Regions from separate parts of the Sinobaca sp. H24 genome, predicted to be linked through region 1. Evidence: riboswitches for the same ligand, from Rfam matches in the RefSeq annotation. Region 1 holds a riboswitch; the other holds the start of a gene.
What was found. Region 1 has a riboswitch for FMN ahead of ribD (bifunctional diaminohydroxyphosphoribosylaminopyrimidine deaminase/5-amino-6-(5-phosphoribosylamino)uracil reductase RibD). Riboswitches for the same ligand answer to the same signal wherever they lie in the genome.
Positions count from the first base shown of each region.

Region 2: linked by a shared signal. The riboswitch ahead of ribD (bifunctional diaminohydroxyphosphoribosylaminopyrimidine deaminase/5-amino-6-(5-phosphoribosylamino)uracil reductase RibD) and the one ahead of ribD (bifunctional diaminohydroxyphosphoribosylaminopyrimidine deaminase/5-amino-6-(5-phosphoribosylamino)uracil reductase RibD) in region 1 are both predicted to bind FMN.

Region 1 is NZ_JALBWT010000002.1:201,988-209,431, forward strand. It holds gene lysA (diaminopimelate decarboxylase) at 1-462, shown strand, start outside; gene MMY81_RS04210 (peptidylprolyl isomerase) at 521-955, shown strand; FMN riboswitch at 1,089-1,235, shown strand; gene ribD (bifunctional diaminohydroxyphosphoribosylaminopyrimidine deaminase/5-amino-6-(5-phosphoribosylamino)uracil reductase RibD) at 1,412-2,500, shown strand; gene ribE (riboflavin synthase) at 2,506-3,114, shown strand; gene MMY81_RS04225 (bifunctional 3,4-dihydroxy-2-butanone-4-phosphate synthase/GTP cyclohydrolase II) at 3,159-4,352, shown strand; partial or broken gene ribH (6,7-dimethyl-8-ribityllumazine synthase) at 4,395-4,856, shown strand; gene MMY81_RS33265 (hypothetical protein) at 4,988-5,113, shown strand; partial or broken gene MMY81_RS04235 (GNAT family N-acetyltransferase) at 5,129-5,350, shown strand; gene MMY81_RS04240 (hypothetical protein) at 5,400-5,591, opposite strand; gene MMY81_RS04245 (DUF309 domain-containing protein) at 5,664-5,948, opposite strand; gene MMY81_RS04250 (segregation and condensation protein A) at 6,145-6,480, shown strand; gene MMY81_RS04255 (hypothetical protein) at 6,429-6,599, shown strand; gene MMY81_RS04260 (segregation/condensation protein A) at 6,756-6,899, shown strand; gene MMY81_RS04265 (hypothetical protein) at 6,889-7,026, shown strand; gene scpB (SMC-Scp complex subunit ScpB) at 7,002-7,444, shown strand, end outside.
Region 2 is NZ_JALBWT010000009.1:23,346-30,789, reverse strand. It holds gene MMY81_RS13420 (GNAT family N-acetyltransferase) at 1-113, opposite strand, end outside; gene ribH (6,7-dimethyl-8-ribityllumazine synthase) at 251-715, opposite strand; gene MMY81_RS13410 (bifunctional 3,4-dihydroxy-2-butanone-4-phosphate synthase/GTP cyclohydrolase II) at 749-1,942, opposite strand; gene ribE (riboflavin synthase) at 1,987-2,595, opposite strand; partial or broken gene ribD (bifunctional diaminohydroxyphosphoribosylaminopyrimidine deaminase/5-amino-6-(5-phosphoribosylamino)uracil reductase RibD) at 2,601-3,688, opposite strand; FMN riboswitch at 3,864-4,010, opposite strand; gene MMY81_RS13395 (peptidylprolyl isomerase) at 4,150-4,584, opposite strand; partial or broken gene lysA (diaminopimelate decarboxylase) at 4,643-5,961, opposite strand; gene MMY81_RS13385 (pyrimidine-nucleoside phosphorylase) at 6,057-7,358, opposite strand; gene MMY81_RS13380 (purine-nucleoside phosphorylase) at 7,389-7,444, opposite strand, start outside.

The sequences.
Region 1 (7,444 bases):
ATCTGGATTGAACCAGGCCGGGCAATGACCGGTGATGCCGGGACTACGCTTTATAAAATCGGCTCCCAGAAAAACATTCCGGGTGTCCGCAGATATGCTGCAGTTGACGGAGGTATGACCGATAATATCCGCCCTGCACTGTACCATGCTGAATATGAAGGGGTGCTTGCAAACCGCGCCAACGATAAAGCAGAAGATACGTTTGCCATTGCAGGGAAATGCTGTGAGTCCGGCGATATGCTGATCTGGGATCTGCCTCTACCGGAAATTGCCGAAGATGATGTGCTGGCAGTTTTCTGCACGGGTGCCTATGGATATGCCATGGCTAATAACTATAACCGATTTTCCAGACCTCCGGTCGTTTTTGCAGAAAACGGTTCGGTCCAGCTCGTCATAAAAAAAGAATCCTATGAAGATTTATTAAAAAATGATTTGCCTCTTCGCTCAGCAGAGAGGGTATAATAGAACAGCCGGTTTTATTAAACCGGGTTTTACATTTTAAAGAAGGTGGTTGATTGTGATGAAAAAAGGAAGCATTAAGTTTGAAAACGGAGAAGAAATTCAAATTGAATTCTTTGACCAGGATGCACCAGGCACAGTAGAAAACTTTGAAACACTTGCCAATAAAGGCTTTTATAATGGATTGAATTTCCACCGCGTCATTCCTGGATTCGTAGCCCAGGGTGGAGACCCTAGCGGCAACGGCACAGGTGGACCGGGATATACCATTAAATGTGAAACAGAAGGAAATCCTAATAAGCACGGTAAAGGCTATTTATCAATGGCGCATGCCGGCAAAGATACGGGCGGAAGCCAGTTCTTTATTCTTTTTGAACCACAGCCTCACTTAGACGGCGTTCACACGGTCTTTGGTAAAGTAACAGAAGGCCTGGATACGGTAGATAGAATCAAGCAGGGCGACGTTATGCAGGAAGTGAAAGTCTGGAGCGAATAAAGCAAAAAAACCGGCTCCGTGCCGGTTTTTTTACATAACAGAACCGTCAGGCATTTTAGTTGACGATTCTCATTGGATTATCATATGATTAAGTATATACTTTTATAAAATAACATTGGTACCTGCCGTACGGCAGTTCCTTCGGGGTCGGGTGAAAGTCCCAACCGGCGGTGATAAAGAGCATTCTCTTTTTAGTCCGTGACCCGTAATGCTTAGGCAGAGCGGTGGATTCGGTGAAATTCCGAAGCCGACAGTAAAGTCTGGATGGGAGAAGGAAACCATGTTTAAATAGGCTGCGCGATACTTTGTGTTTAACATAGAGAAGCGGCCTTTGATCCCTGTTTACAGGGCTTATTTAAACGTGATTAATTACTCCCCCGAAGGAAACAGTCCTTCGGGGGTTTTTATATGCTCCGAAGCTGATTGGACGGGGCAGTGGGAAAGGCTGTAATAAATATGAACGATGAAACATATATGAATTTCGCACTGGATCTGGCAGTTTCCGCTTCAGGCCAGACCTCCCCCAACCCATTAGTGGGAGCCGTAATAGTAAAAAACAATCAAATTGTCGGCATGGGGGCACACCTAAAAGCGGGAACCCCCCACGCAGAAGTGCATGCCGTGCGCATGGCAGGGGACCAGGCGCAGGGTGCTACGGCCTATGTGACGCTGGAACCGTGCAGCCATTATGGGAGAACGCCTCCCTGCGCCGATCTATTGATCGAAAGCCGGGTTGATAGAGTAGTGGTGGCTTCTGTCGATCCCAATCCCGAAGTGAAAGGAAGAGGGATCGAAAAACTAAAGGCAGCCGGAATAACCGTTGAAGTCGGCGTCCTAAAAGAAAAGGCAGACAAAATAAACAATTTTTTCTTTCACTATATGAAAACAGCGACACCCTACGTGACGCTTAAAGCAGCAGCCACACTGGACGGGAAAACAGCTTCCTACACCGGCAGCAGCAAATGGATTACGGGGGGGAAAGCAAGAGAAGATGTCCATTTAAACCGAATGAAGCACGATGCGATACTAATCGGTGCGGGAACAGCCGCTGCTGACGATCCCTCTCTTAATGTCAGGCTTGATCATGCGTTCAGGCAGCCGGTACGAATTATCCTGGATACTTCCCTGCGAACGAGTCCGACTGCAAAAATGCTGCATGATGAAGGAGCTCCCGTTTGGATAATCTGCGGTAGTGGAGCCGATGAGAAAAGAAAACAGGTTTTGAAAGCCGCCGGAGCCGATATTATAAAGCTGCAGGAGGAAACAATAACGATTCCTGTTCTTCTCGGAAAGCTGGGAGAAAAAAATATACAGTCTTTGTATGTAGAAGGCGGGGCAGCTGTACATGGCAGCTTTTTAGATGCAGCCGCTTTTCAGGAACTGCACTATTATATAGCCCCAAAGCTGATTGGCGGAAAAACGGCATTTCCTGTTTTTGGAGGACGCGGCATAGCTCTTATGGAAGAGGCCGCAGAACTGGTAGTGGAATCAACCGAAACATTAGGAGAAGACATGAAGATAACGGCTTTTCCAAAGAAAGGATGAATGCTGTGTTCACAGGAATTATAGAAGAAAAAGCAACGATTGCCCAGATGAATGACCATGAAACGCATATGGAGCTGAAAATAAAAGCGGAAAAAATTATGCAGGACATGAAAGAAGGAGACAGTATTTCCATTAACGGTGTCTGCCTGACAGTTACAGATTTCGATGAAAACATGTTTCAGGTCGATGTAATGCCTGAAACAATGAAAAGCACCAGTCTTCAGGCTCTTCAAGAGAACAGCCGCGTAAATGTGGAAAGAGCTATGGCAGCCAATAACCGCTTCGGTGGACATTTCGTAAGCGGCCATGTGGATGCAGCCGGAAGAATTGCCTCCATTGAGCCGCTGGCAAACGCAGTGTACATTCACATTGAAGTGCCGGAGCAGCTGATGCCGTATATGATGCTTAAAGGATCCGTAACGCTCGACGGCATAAGTCTTACTTTATTTGGAGTGGACGATGCAGCATCTACTATTACTGTTTCGATTATTCCCCACACGTGGGAAGAAACAAACTTATCTACTAAACAGATAAATGATCCAATCAACGTAGAATGCGATGTGTTAATGAAATACACAGAGCGTCTGCTTGAAACCAAATACAAAAAAGCGTAAAACTCCAATAGAAAGAAGGCAGATGCATCATGGAAAATGAATCCATGTTTCATACAATTGAAGAAGCCATCTATGAATTAATGCAGGGAAAAGCAGTGATCGTAGTCGATGATGAAGACAGGGAAAATGAAGGCGACTTTGTCGCTTTATCCGATAGAATTACACCAGACACCATTAACTTTATGATTACCCACGGACGTGGTCTCGTCTGTACGCCTATAACCGAAAAAAGGGCCGGGGAGCTGGAGCTGGTTCCGATGGTTGACCACAATACCGATCCCCACGGAACAGCGTTCACAGTCAGCGTAGATCACAAAAGTGCGTCTACCGGCATTTCAGCCAAAGAACGGGCGGATACCATCCTTTCTCTTGTTAATAATAAAACCCGGCCGCTCGATCTAAAGCGTCCCGGCCATGTTTTCCCATTGATCGCTAAAGAGGGAGGGGTTCTCCGCAGAGCCGGACATACCGAAGCGGCTGTTGACCTGGCACGTCTTTCCGGTGCTGAGCCGTCGGGCGTTATCTGTGAAATTATTAAAGAGGATGGGGAAATGGCCCGTGTCCCTGAGCTTCTTGAAATCGCTGAAAAACATGAAATCAAGATGATTACGATCAAGGATCTTATTAAATACCGTCATAAAAAAGACAAGCTGATCGTAAGAGAAACAGAAGTGAAGCTGCCAACAGAATTCGGTGAATTTACAGCGTACGGCTACACTTCTGTTATTGATCAAAAAGAAAGTATCGCGCTCGTAAAGGGTAATATCCTGCCGGATGAACCCGTACTTGTACGGGTTCACTCAGAATGTTTAACAGGAGATGTATTTGGTTCCCACCGCTGCGACTGCGGCCCTCAGCTTCATGCAGCCCTGCAGCAGATTGAGCAGGAAGGCAGCGGTATTCTGCTGTACATGCGCCAGGAAGGAAGAGGTATCGGCCTGATCAATAAGCTGAAAGCCTATGAACTTCAGGAGCAGGGATATGATACAGTAGAAGCTAATGAAAAGCTTGGTTTTGCGCCTGATCTCCGCGATTATGGAATTGGCGCCCAGATTCTTAAAGACCTTGGAGTAAAAAAAATGAACCTGCTTACCAATAATCCCAGAAAAATTACCGGGCTCAAGGGTTATGATCTGGAAGTGATCGACCGTGTACCTATTCAGCTTCCACTTAACAAGGATAACGAAAGGTATATGCGGACCAAACAGGGAAAAATGGGGCACATGCTCCACTTCTAAATATATGCAGCATAACATTAGAGAATAAGGGAGTTTTCAGACATGGGACAGAATTTTGAAGGATCTATGACAGGGCAGGACTTAAAATAGCAGTAGTTACCGGACGCTTTAACGATTTTATTACTGGGAGACTGCTTGAAGGAGCAGTCGGTACATTAAAACGCCACGGTGTAACAGAAGAAAATATCGATACCGTCTGGGTACCGGGTGCATTTGAAATTCCTTATGCTTCCAAAAAACTGGCGCAGAAAAAAATATGATGCAATTATTACACTTGGTACCGTCATCCGCGGAGCAACGCCTCACTTTGATTATGTCTGCTCAGAAGCCGCCAAAGGAGTATCACAGGTAGCTATGAATTATGATCTTCCCGTTATATTCGGCGTATTAACAACAAATACGATCGAAGAAGCGGTGGAAAGAGCCGGCACGAAAGCTGGCAATAAAGGCGCAGACGCAGCGCTTGCAGCAATTGAAATGGCTAATCTTGATAAACTTTTTTAAATCATGTACAATATCGATAAATCATGAAACATGGCGGTTCTATCTGCCATGTTTTCGTGCTGTTTGAGGACGTGCTTTCTCCAAGCAGCACATATCTTCTATTTTTCGAAAGTGATGAGGGATATATTTATATGTTCATGAAATTTAAGCCTGCACAACGAAAAATCGCAATGGGCCTGCTGTCATACATGCCGGAAGAAAAGAGTATTAAACTATTGCTTGAAACCGTGCAGAAGTATGAAACAGAAAGCAGCTGAGAGCTTTTTTTATGGAAGGAAAAAGAAGATTTTGTAGGAGTTATTGGTATTGTGAATGAAACGGAGAATACGGTCAGGCTGCAGCATTTATGTATTAACCCATCCTACCGCGGGGAAGGTCTTGGCAGGAAAATGGTAGAAGAAATGCAGCAGCGCCTTCAAAAAAATATGGTTCCTTCCGAGGCGGTAAAAAGCTTTCTTGAATCATGCCGGCCGGAAGAAACCCAGAGTACGTAGAAAAAGCGTCCGCTTCGTAACAGGCGGACGCTTTCTTATGGAAATTTCTTTAGTAAGAGGAATAACGGCTGGCCGCAGCCTGCTTTCGTTTCTTTTGTTCTTCGCGTTCCTGAATTACATCGGATCGGTCCCGGCGTGTATGGCGGTCAATTAATTCCTTATCGGCCATATCGCTTTTATTCTGCCAGACAAGCCGGCGTCGTGCACATTCTTCATAACAGTGCTGAACGAGTTTTTTCATCCGTCAGGGGGATATTTAAATCCGAATAAGGATCGTCGGATAAGAGCTGATCGAGCTGTAAATAGATGCGGTTTAACAATTCATCTGTATCGATAGAAAGCTGCTGCAGGGAATACGAATGCTCGGCAATAATTCCGAAGAACGAAGGAGCACTTTCTCTGCGCCTGCATAATTGCCGCGGCGCTGATGATATAACCCGACGGCAAGCTGAATGAGTCCTACCCAGTGTTTGTCGCGTCTGCCGGCTTCTTTTTCCTTCCAGTGTTCTTCTAACAATTCATGGCATTCAAAGTAATCACGATGCCCGTGAAACTGAATAAGGAATTGAATATAGCTGTCAGAGTAAATAGGAGGCATAGCATGCACTCGCTTTCGTTGAATATTTTCTTTGACAATGTTCTAAAGGCCGTTGGAGTACATATTCTAAACTTTACCACATGTGCTTTTCATTAATCTACTCCGAGACGTTAAACGTCATAAATTCGCCTATCGTTAAGCAGCAGATGGATATGATATAATTCAAGTGTGTGAAAGGGAACAGAGGGGTAGAAAAATGGAGAAATACAGCGTAAAAATTGATACATTCGAGGGACCACTCGATCTGCTGCTGCATTTAATCCAACAATCAGAAGTAGATATTTATCATATTTCTGTTTCAACGATTACAGCCCAATATTTGGACTATGTGCGGACGATGCAGGAGCTTCAGCTTGATGTAGCAAGTGAATATTTAGTGATGGCAGCATCTCTTCTGGAGATCAAGAGCAGCATGCTTCTTCCTGCACCGATTTTGAGGAAGAAGAAGAGGACTACGAGTACGACCCCAGGGAAGAACTCATTTATCGTTTATCCGAATACAAAAAGTATAAAGCCGCTGCAGACTATCTGAAAAAGCAGGAAGCCGAAGCGGGTACTTATTATACAAACCATTTTCGAGATCATGGCAGGAACTTAAAGATAAAAAAGAAGATACGGCGCTGCCGGATAACGTATCCATATACGATATGATTGACGCCCTGCAGAGGCTGAAGACCCGCGCTGCGTTTAACAAACCTTCCTCTGCAGTCATCAAACAGGAAACGTATTCCGTTGAAGAGATGATCGGTTCTATTGAAAACATGTTAGCCTCTCCGGCACGGCAGCTGCTTATTCGCAGACTTTTTTATGGAGGCGGATAAGCCGAAAGTGGTGGTTACATTTCTGGCGATGCTGGAAATGATGAAGCAGCAAAAAATCATCTGTACACAGGATGGGAATTTCTCTGATATTGAAGTACATACCGCTGGAGGAACAACGTATGGTAAATAAGGAAAAACAAAAAGCAGTATTGGAATCGCTTCTATATGTAAGCGGAGAAGAAGGAGTGGAAATCGAAGATGCTGCGGGTCTGCTGCAGATCAGCATGGAGGAATGTTCTTTTCGCTGGAAGAAATGAAGCAGCAGATGCAGGAAAAGGAAGGCGGTTTGTGTTTGAAACAGACCAGTACCTCCTACCAGATGGCAGCAAAAGATGAGTACGCTTCGTATATAGAGCAGTACGTCATCACTCCTGATCGACCGAAGCTCTCTCAGGCTGCCCTGGAGACACTTGCGATCATAGCTTATAATGAGCCGATTACTAAAACAGAAATTGATGACATACGAAGTGTGAGTTCGGGCAGTTCCATTCAGACTCTGGTTGCCAAAGCCCTGATAGCAGAAGCAGGCCGGGCCGATAAAATTGGACGGCCTATTCTATACCGCACGTCCAAACGCTTTTTGGATATTTTGAGCTCACATCGCTGCAGGAACTTCCGGATATCCAGCAGTTCAGTGAAGAAAAAACAGAGGATCCGGATCAGTTTTTCAGCCGG
Region 2 (7,444 bases), on a different contig from region 1:
CTTTCTGTTTCATACTTCTGTACCGTTTCAAGCAGAATTTTAATCTGCTTTTCATCCGGCGTATATGACAGCAGCCCCATTGCAATTTTCCGTTGTGCAGGTTTGAATTTCATAAACATATACATATACCCCTCATAACTTTAGAAAAATGGAAGACATTAACTTCTCAGCAGAATAATGCCCTGAAACAACACGAAAACATGGCGGTTGCTGCCGCCATGTTACGTGATTTATCGATATTGTACATGATTTAAATTAGTTTATCAAGATTCGCCATTTCAATTGCCGCCAGCGCTGCATCTGCGCCTTTATTACCGGCTTTAGTACCAGCACGCTCTATCGCTTCTTCAATTGTATTTGTCGTTAACACGCCGAAGATAACAGGAACATCATAATTCATTGCTACTTGTGATACTCCTTTAGCAGCTTCCGAGCAGACATAATCGAAATGAGGAGTCGCCCCTCGGATAACAGTACCCAATGTAATAATCGCATCATATTTTTTCGACTGGGCGAGTTTTTTTGAGGCATAAGGAATTTCAAATGCGCCCGGCACCCAAACCGTATCAATGTTTTCCTCTTTAACACCGTGGCGCTTCAATGTACCAACGGCTCCTTCAAGCAGGCGTCCGGTAATAAAATCGTTAAAGCGTCCTGTTACTACTGCTATTTTTAAGTCCTGACCTGTCATAGATCCTTCGAAATGTTCTCCCATGTCTGAAAACTCCCTTATTCTGTAATAAATTTTTTAGAAATGAAGCATGTGTCCCATTTTTCCCTGCTTGGTTCGCAAATATTTTTCGTTATCCTTGTTAAATGGCAGCTGAATAGGTACGCGGTCGATTACTTCTAAATCATAGCCCTTCAGCCCGGTAATTTTCCTTGGATTATTAGTAAGCAGGTTCATCTTTTTCACTCCCAGATCCCTGAGAATCTGAGCGCCGATGCCATATTCCCGGAGATCGGGTGCAAATCCAAGCTTTTCGTTAGCTTCTACTGTATCATATCCCTGCTCTTGAAGTTCATAGGCTTTCAGCTTATTAATCAGACCAATACCTCTTCCTTCCTGACGCATATAAAGCAGAATACCGCTTCCTTCCTGTTCAATCTGATGCAGGGCCGCATGAAGCTGCGGACCGCAGTCACAGCGGTGGGAACCGAACACATCCCCGGTTAGACATTCTGAATGCACTCGCACCAGTACAGGTTCATCCGGAAGAATATTTCCTTTCACAAGGGCGATACTCTCTTTTTGGTCAATCACGGATGTATAACCAAAAGCCGTAAATTCTCCAAATTCTGTCGGAAGCTTCACTTCTGTTTCTCTTATAACAAGCTTATCTTTTTTATGACGGTATTTAATAAGGTCCTTAATTGTAATCATTTTCACTTCATGCTTTTCAGCTATTTCCATAAGTTCGGGTACGCGGGCCATTTCTCCATCTTCTTTAATGATCTCACAAATGACCCCCGATGGCTCGGCGCCGGAAAGTCGTGCCAGATCAACCGCCGCTTCCGTATGCCCTGCTCTGCGGAGAACACCGCCTTCTTTAGCAATCAAAGGGAACACGTGGCCGGGACGCTTCAGGTCAAGCGGCCGGGTTTTTTTATCAACAAGCGACAGAATGGTATCCGCCCGCTCTTTTGCAGAAATACCGGTTGATGCACTCTTATGGTCCACACTTACTGTAAAAGCAGTACCGTGAGGATCTGTGTTGTGATCTACCATAGGAACAAGTTCGAGTTCTCTAGCTCTTTGTTCGGTTATAGGCGTACAGACCAGCCCGCGCCCGTGGGTAATCATAAAGTTAATCGTTTCCGGCGTGACTCTATCAGAGAGCGCTACAAAGTCGCCTTCATTTTCTCTGTCTTCATCATCACATACGATGACTGCTTTTCCCTGCATTAATTCATAAATAGCTTCTTCAATTGTATGAAACATGGATTCATTTTCCATGATGCACCTGCCTTCTTCCTATTGGAGTTTTACGCCTTTTTGTATTTTGTTTCAAGCAGGCGTTCCGTGTACTTCATTAATACATCGCATTCTACATTGATAGGATCATTGATCTGCTTGGCAGACAAGTTTGTTTCTTCCCAGGTGTGGGGGATAATCGAAACCGTAATAGTAGATGCTTCATCGTCCACTCCAAATAACGTAAGACTAATACCGTCAAGCGTCACAGATCCTTTCAGCATCATATACGGCATCAGCTGCTCCGGTACTTCAATATGAATATAAACCGCGTTTGCCAGCGGCTCGATGGATGCAATTCTTCCTGCAGCGTCCACATGGCCGCTTACGAAATGACCTCCGAATCGATTATTGGCCGCCATCGCTCTTTCTACATTCACGGGGCTTTTTTCCTGAAGAGCCTGAAGGCTGGTGCTTTTCATTGTTTCAGGCATAACATCCACCTGAAACATGCTTTCGTCAAAAGCAGTGACAGTGAGGCAGACCCCGTTGATGGAAATACTGTCGCCTTCTTTCATATCCTGCATAATTTTTTCAGCTTTTATTTTCAGCTCCATATGGGTCTCATGATCATTCATATGAGCGATAATAGCTTTTTCTTCTATAATCCCTGTAAACATAGCATTCATCCTTCCTTTGGAAAAGCCGTCATCTTAATATCTTCTCCCAATGTTTCCGTTGATTTAATGACAAGCTGCGCTGCGTTTTCCATCAGCTCCATTCCCTGTCCTCCAAACACTGGAAACGCGTCTTTTCCGCCCACCAGCTTAGGCGCTATATAGTAATGAAGTTCCTGAAATGCAGCTGCTTCCAAAAAGCTGCCATGCACAGTAGAACCGCCCTCCACATACAAGGACTGGATGTTTTTTTCACCGAGCTTTTTAAGAAGAACCGAAATAGAAATGGTGTCGTCTGCAAGCTCGATTATTTCTGCTCCTGCCGCTTTTAGTTCCTGCTTTTTCTTTTCTTCGGCCTGGCTTGTGCAGACGATCCAGACAGGGGCGCCATTATCCTGAAGCATTTTCGCAGTTGAAAGCGTCCGCAGCGACGTATCCAGCACAATACGTACCGGCTGTCTGAACGCTTGCTCGAGTCGAACATTTAGAGAGGGGTCGTCTGCAGCTGCTGTTCCTGCACCGACTAATATTGCGTCATGCTTCATACGGTTTAAGTGAACGTCTTTTCTTGCATTTTCCCCAGTAATCCATTTACTGCTTCCTGCATACGTAGCCGTTTTACCATCAAGCGTTGCTGCAGCTTTAAGCGTCACATAAGGAGTTTTTGTTTTCATATAGTGAAAGAAAAAACGGTTGATGCTATCTGCCTTTTCTTTCAGTACACCGATATCAACAGAAATGCCGGCCGCTCTCAGTTTCTCAATTCCCCTGCCTTTTACTTGAGGATTTGGATCAACAGAGGCTATAAAGACTCTTCGGATTCCGTTTTCAATCAGCAGGTCAGCGCAGGGGGGCGTTTTCCCATAATGGCTGCACGGCTCTAATGTTACATAGGCTACAGCGCCTTCTGCCTCCTTGCCTGCCATACGGACTGCATGCACCTCTGCGTGAGGCGTTCCTGCTTTCAGATGAGCGCCCATGCCGACGATTTGATGATTCTTTACTAATACTGCTCCAACTAACGGGTTGGGGATGTTTGTCCGTCAGCAGAAGCGGCCAGATCCAGTGCAAGCTTCATATAGGTTTCATCATTCATTGTTATTACAGCCCTTCCCGCTGACTCGTTCAACAGACTTCGAGGCATATAAAAACCCCCGAAGGACTTTCCTTCGGGGGAGTAATTAATCACGTTTAAATAAGCCCTGTCAACAGGTGCAAAAGGCCGCTGCTGCTTTACGTGTGTATCCACAGCAGGCAGCCTATTTAAACATGGTTTCCTTCTCCCATCCAGACTTTACTGTCGGCTTCGGAATTTCACCGAATCCACCGCTCTGCCTAAGCATTACGGGTCACGGACTAAAAAGAGCGCACTCTTTATCACCGCCGGTTGGGACTTTCACCCGACCCCGAAGGAACTGCCGCACGGCAGATACCAATGTTATTTTCTAAAAAGTATATACCTTATCATATGATAACCAAATGAGAAACGTCAACTAAAAATGCCTGACGGTACTATTATGTAAAAAAACCGGCATTCCGCCGGTTTTTTAAGCCTGTTTATTCGCTCCAGACTTTCACTTCCTGCATAACGTCTCCCTGCTTAATTCTATCAACAGTATCAAGACCTTCTGTTACTTTACCAAAAACAGTATGAACGCCGTCCAGGTGTGGCTGCGGTTCAAAAAGAATAAAGAACTGGCTTCCGCCTGTATCTTTGCCGGCATGTGCCATAGATAAATAGCCTTTACCGTGCTTATTAGGATTTCCTTCTGTTTCACACTTAATAGTATAACCCGGTCCGCCTGTTCCATTGCCGCTTGGGTCTCCGCCCTGAGCTACAAATCCAGGAATGACACGGTGAAAGTTCAATCCGTTGTAAAACCCTTTATTCGCAAGTGTTTCGAAATTTTCTACTGTTCCTGGTGCATCCTGGTCAAAGAATTCAATTTGAATTTCTTCTCCATTTTCAAACTTAATGCTTCCTTTTTTCATTACAATCAACCACCTTTTTTAAAATGTAAAGCCCGGCTGATTAAAACCGGCTGTTCTATTATACCCTCTCTGCAGAGCGGAGAGGCAAATCATTTTTTAATAAATCTTCGTACGTTTCTTTTCTTATAACAAGCTGGGTCGTTCCATTTTCTGCAAACACGACCGGCGGCCTTGAAAACCGGTTATAATTATTAGCCATGGCATACCCATAAGCACCTGTGCAGAAAACAGCCAGCACGTCATCTTCGGCAAGTTCCGGAAGCGGCAGATCCCAAATCAGCATATCTCCTGACTCACAGCATTTTCCGGCTATGGCAAATGTATCTTCTGCTTTGTCATTTGCACGGTTCGCAAGTACCCCTTCATATTCTGCATGATAGAGGGCGGGGCGTATATTATCGGTCATTCCTCCATCGACTGCCGCATACCGGCGCACCCCTGGAATGTTTTTCTGGGATCCTATTTTATAAAGAGTTGTTCCAGCGTCCCCGGTCATCGCCCGGCCGGGTTCAATCCAGATTTCCGGCATATCCAGGCCGTGCAGCGAGCTCTGCTCCTGCACTGTATGAATTAGAGAGGTCACATACTCCTCAGGCAGCAGCGGTTCGTCTCCTTCAACATAACGTATGCCAAAACCTCCGCCTGCATTCAGCACTTCCGGCTCAAAGTCCAGTTCTTCCTTCCAGCGGATAATCTGGCTGAAGAGCTTCTCAATGGCCATCGAAAATCCATGAGTATCAAAAATCTGCGAGCCGATATGGCAGTGAATACCTTTTAGCTGCAGGTAAGGATGATCTTTCAGTCGTTTAATTGCTTCGTCAGCCTGTCCGCTCGTTAAGTCAAAACCAAACTTGGAATCTTCCTGTCCCGTTGAAATATATTCATGTGTATGAGCTTCGATTCCAGGAGTTGTGCGGATCAGCACATGCGGAGACTTTTTCATTTTTTCGGTCTGCTCTTTGAGCATATCGAGTTCATGAAAATTATCTACAACAAAACACCCGACATCCAGATCCAGTGCCATTTGAATTTCTTCAAGGGATTTATTATTTCCATGAAGGTGTACACGCTCCATCGGAAATCCTGCCCGTTTGGCTGTAAGCATTTCCCCGCCTGATACTACGTCCAGACTTAATCCAAGCTCATCAGCAAGCTGAACCATAGCAATACAGCTGAAGGCTTTGCTTGCATAAGCTACTTGATACTGCACGCCTTCTGCTTCAAATGCTTTTTTGAAGCCTCTTGCTCTGCGTCGTATCAGTTCGACATCGTAAACAAAAACCGGCGTCCCATATTCTTTTGTAATATCCATCGTATCCACGCCGCCTATTTCCAGGTGGCCTTTTTGTTTATTTGGCTGGTGCCGTGTAAATACATCGCTTTTCCCCCTACTCCCATTCAGTGATTTATATTGTAGCATCTATTTGCAGGAGTACAAAGAAAAACTCTCGCGGCTGTTTTCAGGCACTATTTTATACGATCGTATCGTGGATAAGCGGTTCGGGTATAACTTCTGACTCGGAATATTCATAGGCCTCTCTAACAATGGCAGCAGCCTCGGCAGCTTCTGTCTGATTGGCATGCAGCACAGCAAGCACATCGCCTGCCTGCACGCGGTCTCCAATCTTTTTACGAAGTTCAATTCCCACAGCATAATCAATTTCATCGTCTTTTGTTGCCCGTCCAGCTCCCAGAGTCATTGCTGCACGTCCAATTTCTGAAGCTTTCATGCCGCTGACATACCCATCTTTTTCTGAAGTGACTTCTATTAAATGTGCAGCATTAAGCAGCAGGCTTGAATCATCCACTGAAGAGGCGTCCCCGCCCTGCGCTTCAATAAACTGCTTCATTTTTTTCAATGCTTCTCCGTTTTCAATAACCTGCTCCACGAGCTTTACGGCCTCTTCCAAATTAGAGGCTTTATCAGCCAGTACTACCATATGAGCTGCAAGCGTAACGCTTAAATCATGAAGATCTTTCGGTCCTTTGCCGTTTAGTGTATCTATGGCTTCTTTTACCTCAAGCGCATTTCCAACGAAGCGGCCCAGCGGCTGATTCATATCGGATATAACAGCCATTGTTTTCCGATCCAGGGATTTCCCTATATCAACCATCGCGCCGGCGAGCTCTCTTGCTTCTTCAACGCTTTCCATGAACGCACCGCTGCCTGTTTTCACATCAAGTACAATAGCATCGGCTCCGGCGGCAATTTTCTTGCTCATGACCGAACTTGCAATTAACGGAATAGAATTCACTGTTCCTGTTACGTCCCGCAGCGAATAGAGCTTCTTATCAGCCGGAGTTAGATTTCCGCTCTGTCCGGCAAGCGCAATTTTATTTTCATTTACGAGCTTAATAAACTCGTCCTGGCTGATTTCTGTCTGAAATCCTGTAAAAGCTTCCAGCTTATCAATTGTTCCTCCGGTATGCCCGAGACCGCGGCCGGACATTTTTGCTACCGGAATGCCAAGCGCAGCTACAATAGGACCCAGAATCAAGGTCGTTTTGTCCCCCACCCCTCCGGTCGAATGTTTGTCGACTTTGACTCCTTCGACTGCAGTGAGGTCAAGCTGGTCTCCGGAAGCCGCCATCGCAAACGTCAACGCGGCAGCCTCCGACTGGGTCATCCCTTTAAAATATACAGCCATTGCAAAGGCAGCTGCCTGGTAATCAGGCACCGTTCCTTTTGTATATTCGTTAATAAACCATTCAATTGCTTCCTGAGGGAGTTCTTTTCCGTCCCGTTTGTCTGTAATGATATCTACCATTCTCATTGTATCTGCCTCGTTTCATTTAGAGTCTTTCTATGCCGGCATATCTTTTATAATCTTTTTTACTAATGAAATAAATTTAGGCTTTG